Regions from separate parts of the Metabacillus sp. B2-18 genome, predicted to be linked through region 4. Evidence: riboswitches for the same ligand, from Rfam matches in the RefSeq annotation. Region 4 holds a riboswitch; each other region holds the start of a gene.
What was found. Region 4 has a riboswitch for thiamine pyrophosphate ahead of LPC09_RS04930 (thiamine phosphate synthase). Riboswitches for the same ligand answer to the same signal wherever they lie in the genome.
Positions count from the first base shown of each region.

Region 1: linked by a shared signal. The riboswitch ahead of thiC (phosphomethylpyrimidine synthase ThiC) and the one ahead of LPC09_RS04930 (thiamine phosphate synthase) in region 4 are both predicted to bind thiamine pyrophosphate.
Region 2: linked by a shared signal. The riboswitch ahead of LPC09_RS07525 (acetylornithine deacetylase) and the one ahead of LPC09_RS04930 (thiamine phosphate synthase) in region 4 are both predicted to bind thiamine pyrophosphate.
Region 3: linked by a shared signal. The riboswitch ahead of thiT (energy-coupled thiamine transporter ThiT) and the one ahead of LPC09_RS04930 (thiamine phosphate synthase) in region 4 are both predicted to bind thiamine pyrophosphate.

Region 1 covers NZ_CP088245.1:1,526,953-1,529,158, reverse strand. Annotated here, with positions in the region: gene LPC09_RS07720 (aspartyl-phosphate phosphatase Spo0E family protein) at 1-109, shown strand, start outside; gene LPC09_RS07715 (MOSC domain-containing protein) at 203-853, shown strand; TPP riboswitch at 945-1,060, shown strand; gene thiC (phosphomethylpyrimidine synthase ThiC) at 1,191-2,206, shown strand, end outside.
Region 2 covers NZ_CP088245.1:1,490,578-1,492,783, forward strand. Annotated here, with positions in the region: gene LPC09_RS07520 (bile acid:sodium symporter family protein) at 1-503, shown strand, start outside; TPP riboswitch at 596-696, shown strand; gene LPC09_RS07525 (acetylornithine deacetylase) at 836-2,128, shown strand; gene tenA (thiaminase II) at 2,167-2,206, shown strand, end outside.
Region 3 covers NZ_CP088245.1:3,889,516-3,891,721, forward strand. Annotated here, with positions in the region: gene LPC09_RS19770 (hypothetical protein) at 1-604, opposite strand, end outside; TPP riboswitch at 747-849, shown strand; gene thiT (energy-coupled thiamine transporter ThiT) at 952-1,524, shown strand; gene LPC09_RS19780 (hypothetical protein) at 1,736-1,924, shown strand.
Region 4 covers NZ_CP088245.1:941,021-943,226, forward strand. Annotated here, with positions in the region: gene LPC09_RS04925 (monovalent cation:proton antiporter family protein) at 1-774, shown strand, start outside; TPP riboswitch at 866-974, shown strand; gene LPC09_RS04930 (thiamine phosphate synthase) at 1,018-1,671, shown strand; gene thiO (glycine oxidase ThiO) at 1,655-2,206, shown strand, end outside.

The DNA.
Region 1 (2,206 bases), 590 kb from region 4:
AGATGGAATTAGTTCACATCGAACATTGGTTGCTAGTCAAAACTTAGATGAATTATTAAATATTGAAATGAACAAAAATAATCCTTCACCTCTTAATAAGAAAAAATAAAATAGCTTTCTTAAAAATACACCATTTAATAAGGTTTTGGTGTATTTTTTTCTATTATAGACACAATGATAAATACATGAGGAAGTGATACTATTGAATCAAAAAATTATTTGGCTTAGTAAAGGAAAACCAACAACACTTATACATAAAGGAAAAGAATTTCGTTCAGGGATATGTAAAAATCAAGTAGAAAAACTTGAGGTAAAATCAAGCCATATTTTAGACGATGATGTAGCAAACCACGATTACCATGGAGGGTCTGAACGTGTAATTTGTGTTTATCCCTACGAACATTATGATTTTTGGGAGAATCTTTACAAACAATCTTTACCAAAGGCGGCTTTTGGAGAAAATCTAACAGTTTCAGGTATGAAAGAAACAGATGTTTGCGTAGGCGATATTTATCAAATTGGTGAAGTTGTAGTTCAAGTTTCACAAGGAAGATTCCCATGTTCAACTATTAACAAATATACCAATATCAACACAATATTAAATAAGATCGTTGAACATGGTTTTACCGGTTATTTCTTTCGTGTTTTAGAGGTAGGGAGGATCTCTTCGGATTCAAGTATTAAACTGATAAAAAAACATCCTGCAGGCATTTCAGTAGCTGCCATTCACCATACATTTTTCCATCATAAAGAGAATCTATCCCAAATTGAAAAGATTTTATCTCTTAGGGAACTTTCTGAAGAATGGCAGGTCCGTATGGAGAAGCTCCATCGACAATTGATGAAAAGATAAGGGTAACTCAAATCCCTCCTATTTTTCAAAAAATTCTGTTGACTACATGAACAATTATGATATGATTATAACTGATTTTAATTAAATTACCATTTTCTACTAGGGGAGTCCATTAGCCTGGACTGAGAGAGGAACGCGTTTGAAGTTCTTTGACCCTTTGAACCTGATCTGGATGATACCAGCGTAGGGAAGTAGCGACAATTGTAAAGGGATATGCGCGCACCCTTTTACAATTTTTACCTACTACCATTGAACGGGTTCTGAATTTCAGAACCCGTTTTTTATTTGCCTTCCGCTGATGTTGAATCGATCACTTTCATTTCAAGGAGGAGAAAGCATGAAGATAACAATTAAACAGCCATTTCCCGGAAGTAAAAAAGTTTATGTACAAGGTAGTAATCCTGACATTCAAGTTCCTGTAAGGGAAATTTCCCAGAGCATAACGAAGAATACATATGTTGAAGAAGTTAATCCACCTGTTCAAGTCTATGATACGAGTGGACCTTACACCGACATAACTGCTGAAATTGATATTCGAAAAGGCTTACCAAGAGTGAGAGAAAAATGGATCCTTGCTCGTAATGATGTTAAGCAATATGAGGGACGCGAAACTAAGCCCGAAGATAACGGATATAAAGCTTCTAGTGACCATACAAACATTGAGGTCTTTCCCTCTAATCACATACACCCTTTGGTGGCAAAAGACGGTAACCGAGTAACACAGCTTCATTACGCTAGAAACGGGGTTATTACACCTGAAATGGAGTTTATTGCGATCAGGGAGCAAATGGACCCCGAATTTGTACGTGAAGAAGTTGCATCAGGCCGTGCTATTATTCCGGCTAACATTAATCATCCCGAAACTGAGCCAATGATTATCGGGAGAAATTTTCATGTTAAGATTAATGCTAATATTGGGAATTCTGCTGTTACCTCTTCAATTGAAGAAGAAGTTGAAAAAATGACATGGGCAACCAGGTGGGGAGCAGACACGATAATGGACCTTTCAACTGGAAAAGACATTCATACAACCCGTGAATGGATTATCCGAAATTCCCCTGTTCCTGTTGGTACTGTACCTATCTATCAAGCATTGGAAAAAGTAAATGGAATTGCTGAAGATTTAACATGGGAAGTCTATCGTGACACGCTAATTGAACAGGCTGAACAAGGGGTTGATTATTTTACTATTCATGCTGGAGTTCTTCTTAGATATATCCCTTTAACAGCTAAGCGGACCACAGGAATTGTATCAAGAGGAGGCTCTATCTTAGCACAATGGTGTTTAGCTCATCACAAAGAAAATTTCTTATATACTCACTTCCGTGATATCTGTGAAATTCTCTCAAAATA
Region 2 (2,206 bases), 550 kb from region 4:
CAATGGATATTATGTATGGGTTGTTATTTATGGTTGTTATTCCGTCTATTTTAGGAATGTTTACAAATTTTGTGACAAAAGGGAAAAGTGTTAAAGCAGGGAAAAATCTTGCGCCGTTTTCAAAACTTGCTCTTGCTTGCGTTGTTATGATGAATGGAGCTGTTATTTCTCCCTATCTAAAGCAGTTCAGTTTAAAATTGGTTATGATTGCTATTGTTGTTTTTACACTTGCTTCTTTTGGATATTTCTTAGCATGGATGCTGTCAATTCTGTTAAAAAGAGACCGCGAAACAAAAGTAGTCATGATGTTTACCGGTGGAATGCGGAATATAAGTGCAGGAGCTGTAATTGCGGTTCAATATTTTCCTCCGGCTGTAGCTGTACCTGTAGTTTTGGGAATGTTGTTTCAGCAAGTGCTTGCATCAATCTTTGGTCTTATATTTAATCTTTTTGATCAGAAACAAAAACAACATTTTGAGGGTAATATCCCTGCTTCACAATAAATTATTCTCGTGTATTTTAAAAAGAAGATGTTGCCAAATATTTCTGAGTGTGTTAAAAATAATGTGAATTACTAATTTCATATACGATAGATTTTCACCACTAGGGGAGCTTTAAGCTGAGAGAGGCAGTGCGCCTTGACCCTTATTACCTGATCTAGATAATACTAGCGGAGGGAAGAGGTGTTTGAATAAATAGACTTTAACGAAATTTGGCTATAATTAGTAGCAGTATAACTAATTTTTATACCATTATTCGATTCAAACCACTTCTTTTCTTAAAAAAGAAGTGGTTTTTTTATTTTACTGCATTTTTAAAAAAGGAGGGAAAAACATTGTCTATTCCAATAGAACGGTTAATTAATATCGTTGATGAACGCAAGGAGGATTTGGTTTCCTTATTAAAAAGATTAATTGAATATAAAACACCTGCACCACCTGCTAGAAATACAAATGAAGCACAACAATTTATTGCAGAGTTTTTAGAAGAGAAAGGTTTTACCATTGATCTGTGGGATGTGTATCCAAACGATCCTAATGTTGTTGGTGTGTTAAAAGGGAAGGAACCCGATCTATATAACAGCTTGATTATTAACGGTCATATAGATGTGGCCGAAGTTAGTGAGGATGAAAAATGGGATGTTGATCCGTTTATCCCTGTTGTGAAAGATGGTGTGATTATTGGGCGTGGTGCAGCTGATATGAAGGGTGGATTAGCTGGTGCATTATTTGCTATTCAGTTAATACACGAACATGGTATTACCCTTCCTGGTGATTTGATTTTACAATCTGTGATAGGTGAAGAAGTTGGGGAAGCTGGGACTCTTGAATGTTGTAAAAAAGGATATAAAGCAGATTTTGCTGTTGTGGTGGATACAAGTGATTTACATATTCAAGGGCAAGGGGGCGTTATTACTGGTTGGATCACTGTAAAGAGTGACAAAACGTATCATGACGCAACGAGAAGGCAAATGATACATGCCGGCGGAAAACTTTTTGCTGCCAGTGCTATCGAAAAAATGACAAATATTATTCATGGATTACAAGACCTTGAAAGGCATTGGGCAATTTCGAAAAGCTATCCTGGATATCCTCCTGGTACAAATACAATAAATCCAGCAGTAATTGAAGGAGGAAGACATGCTGCATTTATTGCTGATGAATGCCGTTTATGGATTACTGTTCATTATTATCCAAATGAAACACATGAGCAAATTATAAAAGAAATTGAAGAGCATATTCTCCATGTTGCTCATGCAGATCCTTGGCTAAGAGAGAATCCTCCAACATTTGAATGGGGAGGAAAATCAATGATCGTTGATCGGGGCGAGATTTTTCCGTCATTAGAGATAGATCAAAATCATCCTGGGGTGAAAGGTTTAGCCTCAACCCATGAACAGCTTTTATCAACACAAGCTATGGTTGATGTTTCACCAACCGTAACCGACGGAGGATGGTTAGGAGACGCAGGAATTCCAACCGTCATATATGGACCTGGAAAATTACAACATGCACATGCAGTAAACGAACAACTATCCATTCAAGAACTTGTCGAGTACACAAAGGTCATTTTAGCTTTCATCTATAAATGGTGTCATTCAAAGAAGAGTGACCAAACTGTTGATTAGTTATTACACTTTAAATAATAGAAAGTAGGGGAAAATAAATGAAATTTAGTCAAAGGCTGTACGAAAAGGTTCTACCGA
Region 3 (2,206 bases), 2.2 Mb from region 4:
TATAATATTGTTCTTCAAGCAAAGATATATTCTCGCGCTCTTTTAATTTACCTTCTTTATCTAAAATATCCTTTAATAATTTAAATGCTAAAATTTCAGGGGGGGTAATATCTTTCTTTAATGCTTCTGTGAGTATTAAAGGTGCTAACTCAATATGATATTCACAGAGTTCTTTACATTTATATAGTATTTTATCATCTTCCTCACTTTGAGCATAATACATTTTAACTAATTCCTGGTGGGCACGGTGCAAAATAAAAGGACGCTTCGTACGGTTAATGATTTCAATTAATAATTTTTCAGCAAGAAGATATTCCTTTGATTCAAAAGCCCAAGAAACATTTCCTAATAAAAAACCACAATCACTTCTTTTTGTTTTGGCATGACTGTCAGGGTGATCTAAATCCTTAGGCTGAATCCTTCCTCCAAAGGACCACTTTATACAATTTCTAATAAATGCTCTTTCATAACTTTGAAGACTATCCCAAAAATCATCAAGTTCTAATTGATGAATAATACCACCGTATTGTCTTTCTATTTTTGCTACTTTCATTTGTTTTATTAGTGCTGGATTTTTAAAGTTGAATAGTTTTTTAATACCCATACATTCACCTCTTGGACAATTCTGATGAATTATATGTTTTATTCTCACCTTTCATTACACTGTAGACTAAACTCTTATTTATTCTATATTTATAGTTGTAGTAAGCACAGAGATCCTGTATAGTAATGACTAAAATAAATATTTAAACCACAAGGGGAGCCTTTAAGCTGAGATTGAATGTTTACCATTCTAACCCTTTGAACCTGTTAGTTAATACTAGTGTAGGGATGTGGAAGATCATGTTTAAAGTAATGCTTGGATTATATGATCATTCCAATCATTGCTTTTTTATTTTGAGGCTAAAATAAGGTTGCCTTTTGGTTTGATGTAAAAGAGAGGTAATTAGTTTGCGAGGAAATCAACGTTTATTATTTTTAATCGAAGTTGCAATGTTAGCTTCACTGGCCTTTTTACTTGATTTATTATCAAGTGTTATTGGTAAGTTACCACAGGGCGGTTCCATTTCACTGGGCATGATCCCAATTTTTATCATTGCTTATGGTTGGGGAATAAAAGGAGGACTTCTAACTGGTTTGTTACTAGGCCTTTTACAAGCTGTTCTTGGTAATCCTTATATTGTCCATCCTGTTCAAGGGTTTCTTGATTACTACCTGGCATTTACTGTTGTTGGGTTTAGTGGAGTCTTCTTCAAGCAGATTCAAAACGCTTTTCAAAATAATAGTAAAAAATTAGCGATTCTTTATATAACACTTGGGGCATTACTTGGAAGCTTACTAAGAATGGTCGCACATGTTGTTGCGGGTGTTGCATTTTTTGCGTCGTTCGCACCTGAAGGTACTCCTGTACTAACATACTCTATTGTTTATAATGCTTCTTATATGATTCCAACAATGATCGTTTCTGCAATTGTTGTTAGTTTACTATTAGTAACTTCTCCTAGATTAATAATAAGAAAATAACTCTAACAAAACCTTGGCCCCTCGCCAAGGTTTTTCTATTTTTCATAAATAATTAGTAATCATCATAGTAAACACTATTAACTCTATGAAACCCCTTATTACCTTATCTCTCCGCACGAATAAATTCTACTTTGTAGAAAAACATTCATATTTTCAATTCTTTCGGCATCTATTAATAGAAATAATAGATTTATAAACGGAGGAAAAAGAGATGACTATATCTTATGGAATTATATTATTAACATTATTTCTATCACTATTTCATTTCTCTTATGGCTATAAAGAGGCAATTCGAATTAGTAATGAAGAGGGTCCTGTTCAAGGCTTGTCTTTAATATTTAGCATTCCTTTAGGTTTTACCTTTGCTTACTTATGTTCGATTTTCTACATTTCATCTTAATTTTAAAAACTCGTCAAACGGCGAGTTTTTTTGAAAAATCTTATGCACGTCCTTACCTTCAAACGTCATTTTTACCACTCCTGCTTCATAAATATCAATAAAGATTCACCTTTGCAGGAGGTTGCTTTGGAGACATTTAAATTGGTATGTAAAAACCTTATATACTCCAGCTTTACTCTTATTTTACTATTTGTATGTTTTGTTTGTTTCCATTTATTTTTTCACATTAAAGTCAGTTTTGCTTTCAGCATCATTATGACATTAACATCTTTTGCTTTATTC
Region 4 (2,206 bases):
GGGGAAAGAATGGAGATTATCACAGCTGAAATGTCAGGTGCACTTATTTTAGTTGCTGTTATTACAAGTATAGTAACTCCGATTTTCTTTAAAAAGCTCTTCCCAAAAAGCGATGGCAAGCCAACAAAAATCAAGGTTGCCTTTATTGGTGCCAATCAAATGTCACTGCCTGTTACGAGAGAGCTAAACCAAGATCTTTATGAAACAACGGTTTATCATATTCAACAAGATAAAATTGATAAACAAATCTCTGAATCATTGTTTGAAATTAGAGAAATTGATAATTTTCAGGTTGAAACATTAAAAGAACAAAACGCATTTGATGTAGACTTAATCGTTGTGGCTACTGGTGATGAACAACGAAATGCCGATATAGCCTTATCTGCAAAAAATGAGCAAGTTGACCGAGTGATTGCCAGTGTGGCTTCACCTGATTTAGCAAGTCAATTAAAGGATGAAGGTATTGATATTTTCTCTACACTTCTTTCAACAAAAACGATGCTTCGTGCTTTAATTGAAGCGCCAAGTGTCATGAGAATCTTAACAAATCAGGAAACAACTCTATATCAAATTAACTTAAATAATGCAAAATACGATAACATCCTGCTACGAAACTTTCCGTTTACAGGAGACATTATTTTTGTCCGTATTTTCAGAGGCAAAGATTCGATTGTTCCACATGGAGATACAGACCTGAAATTAGGAGACCGTCTAATTGTGACGGGCTCTAGAGAATATGTAAATGAACTTAAACATGAGTTGGAATTGATATAATTTTTATCAATTAAAAAACATCAGGGTATCTTACTCTTGAAAGTTTCCAAACATTTGGTATGATAGAAATAAGTAAATACGAGAGAAACAAAACAACCGCTAGGGGAGCCTTAAATAGAGGCTGAGATTAAAGTGTGACTTTAAGACCCTTATAACCTGATCTGGATGATACCAGCGTAGGGAAGTGGCTACAGCATGGTTATTTGTGTATGTAAACCACTTTCCCTATTGGAAAGTGGTTTTTTGCGTCTTATAAAACTTTACTATCTAAGAATTAAGGTGAAAAAAGTGGAATTTCATGTCATTACAGATGGCAAGCAAACGGTAAATGAATTAACAGTGAAACTTACGATGCTCCATCAAGATGTGGATTATATTCATATCCGGGAAAAACAAAAAACGGCTTCAGACATCATGTTACTTGTGTCAAATTTGCTTCAGCGGGGTGTACCGAAGGAAAAACTTGTGATCAATGATCGACTTGATGTTGCTTTATTACATAATATCCCTAATGTTCATTTACCAGGACACGGCCTTCCTGTTGAAGTAGTAAGAGCTTTTGATTCACACGTAAGAATTGGACGGTCCGTCCATTCGCTAGAAGAAGCTTTACGATGTGAGGAAGCGGGAGCTGATTACCTGTTATTTGGTCACATCTTTGAAACAAATTCAAAAGCAGCATTACCTCCAAGGGGTGTAGAACAATTAGCTGAAATTTGTGAGCACATTACCATTCCAGTTATTGCGATTGGAGGCATTACTCCTAATACAATTAAGTTGCTTAACAACGTAAGCGTTGATGGTGTTGCTGTTATGTCCTATGTTATGGGGACCAGTGATCCAATCGGAGCTTTAACCACTTTAAAAGAGGGGGGTTACCATGCAAAAACAATATGATGTAGGAATTGTTGGCGGTGGTATTATTGGACAGTCAATTGCTTATCAGCTTGCAAAAGAGGGAATCTCCGTTCTTGTATTAGATAGCCATAAAGGTGGTACAGGTGCTACATGTGCAGCTGCAGGCATGCTTGGTGCAAATTCTGAATTGGAAAACAATGATGCTTTTTTTCAGTTTGCGAAAGAAAGCCAAAGACACTATCACATTTTGCGTGATGAACTTTCAGAATTGTCACAGATAGATATTCAGCTAGTTGACAAAGGAATGTATAAGCTAGCAATGACAGAAAATGAAGCGAAAGTTTTGAAGAAAGCTGTTGATACCTACGAAACATTAGAATGGCACACGAAAGAAACAGTTTTACAAAATGAACCACATGTTTCTGATTCGATCGTAGGAGCGCTCTATATACCAGAAGATGGTCATGTTTCTCCTATACATGTATGTGCGGCATTTACGAAATCTGCTAGTTTACTAGGAGCAACCTTTAAAGAAAATACACCTGTTCATTCTATTAAGAAAACAGCTACGAAT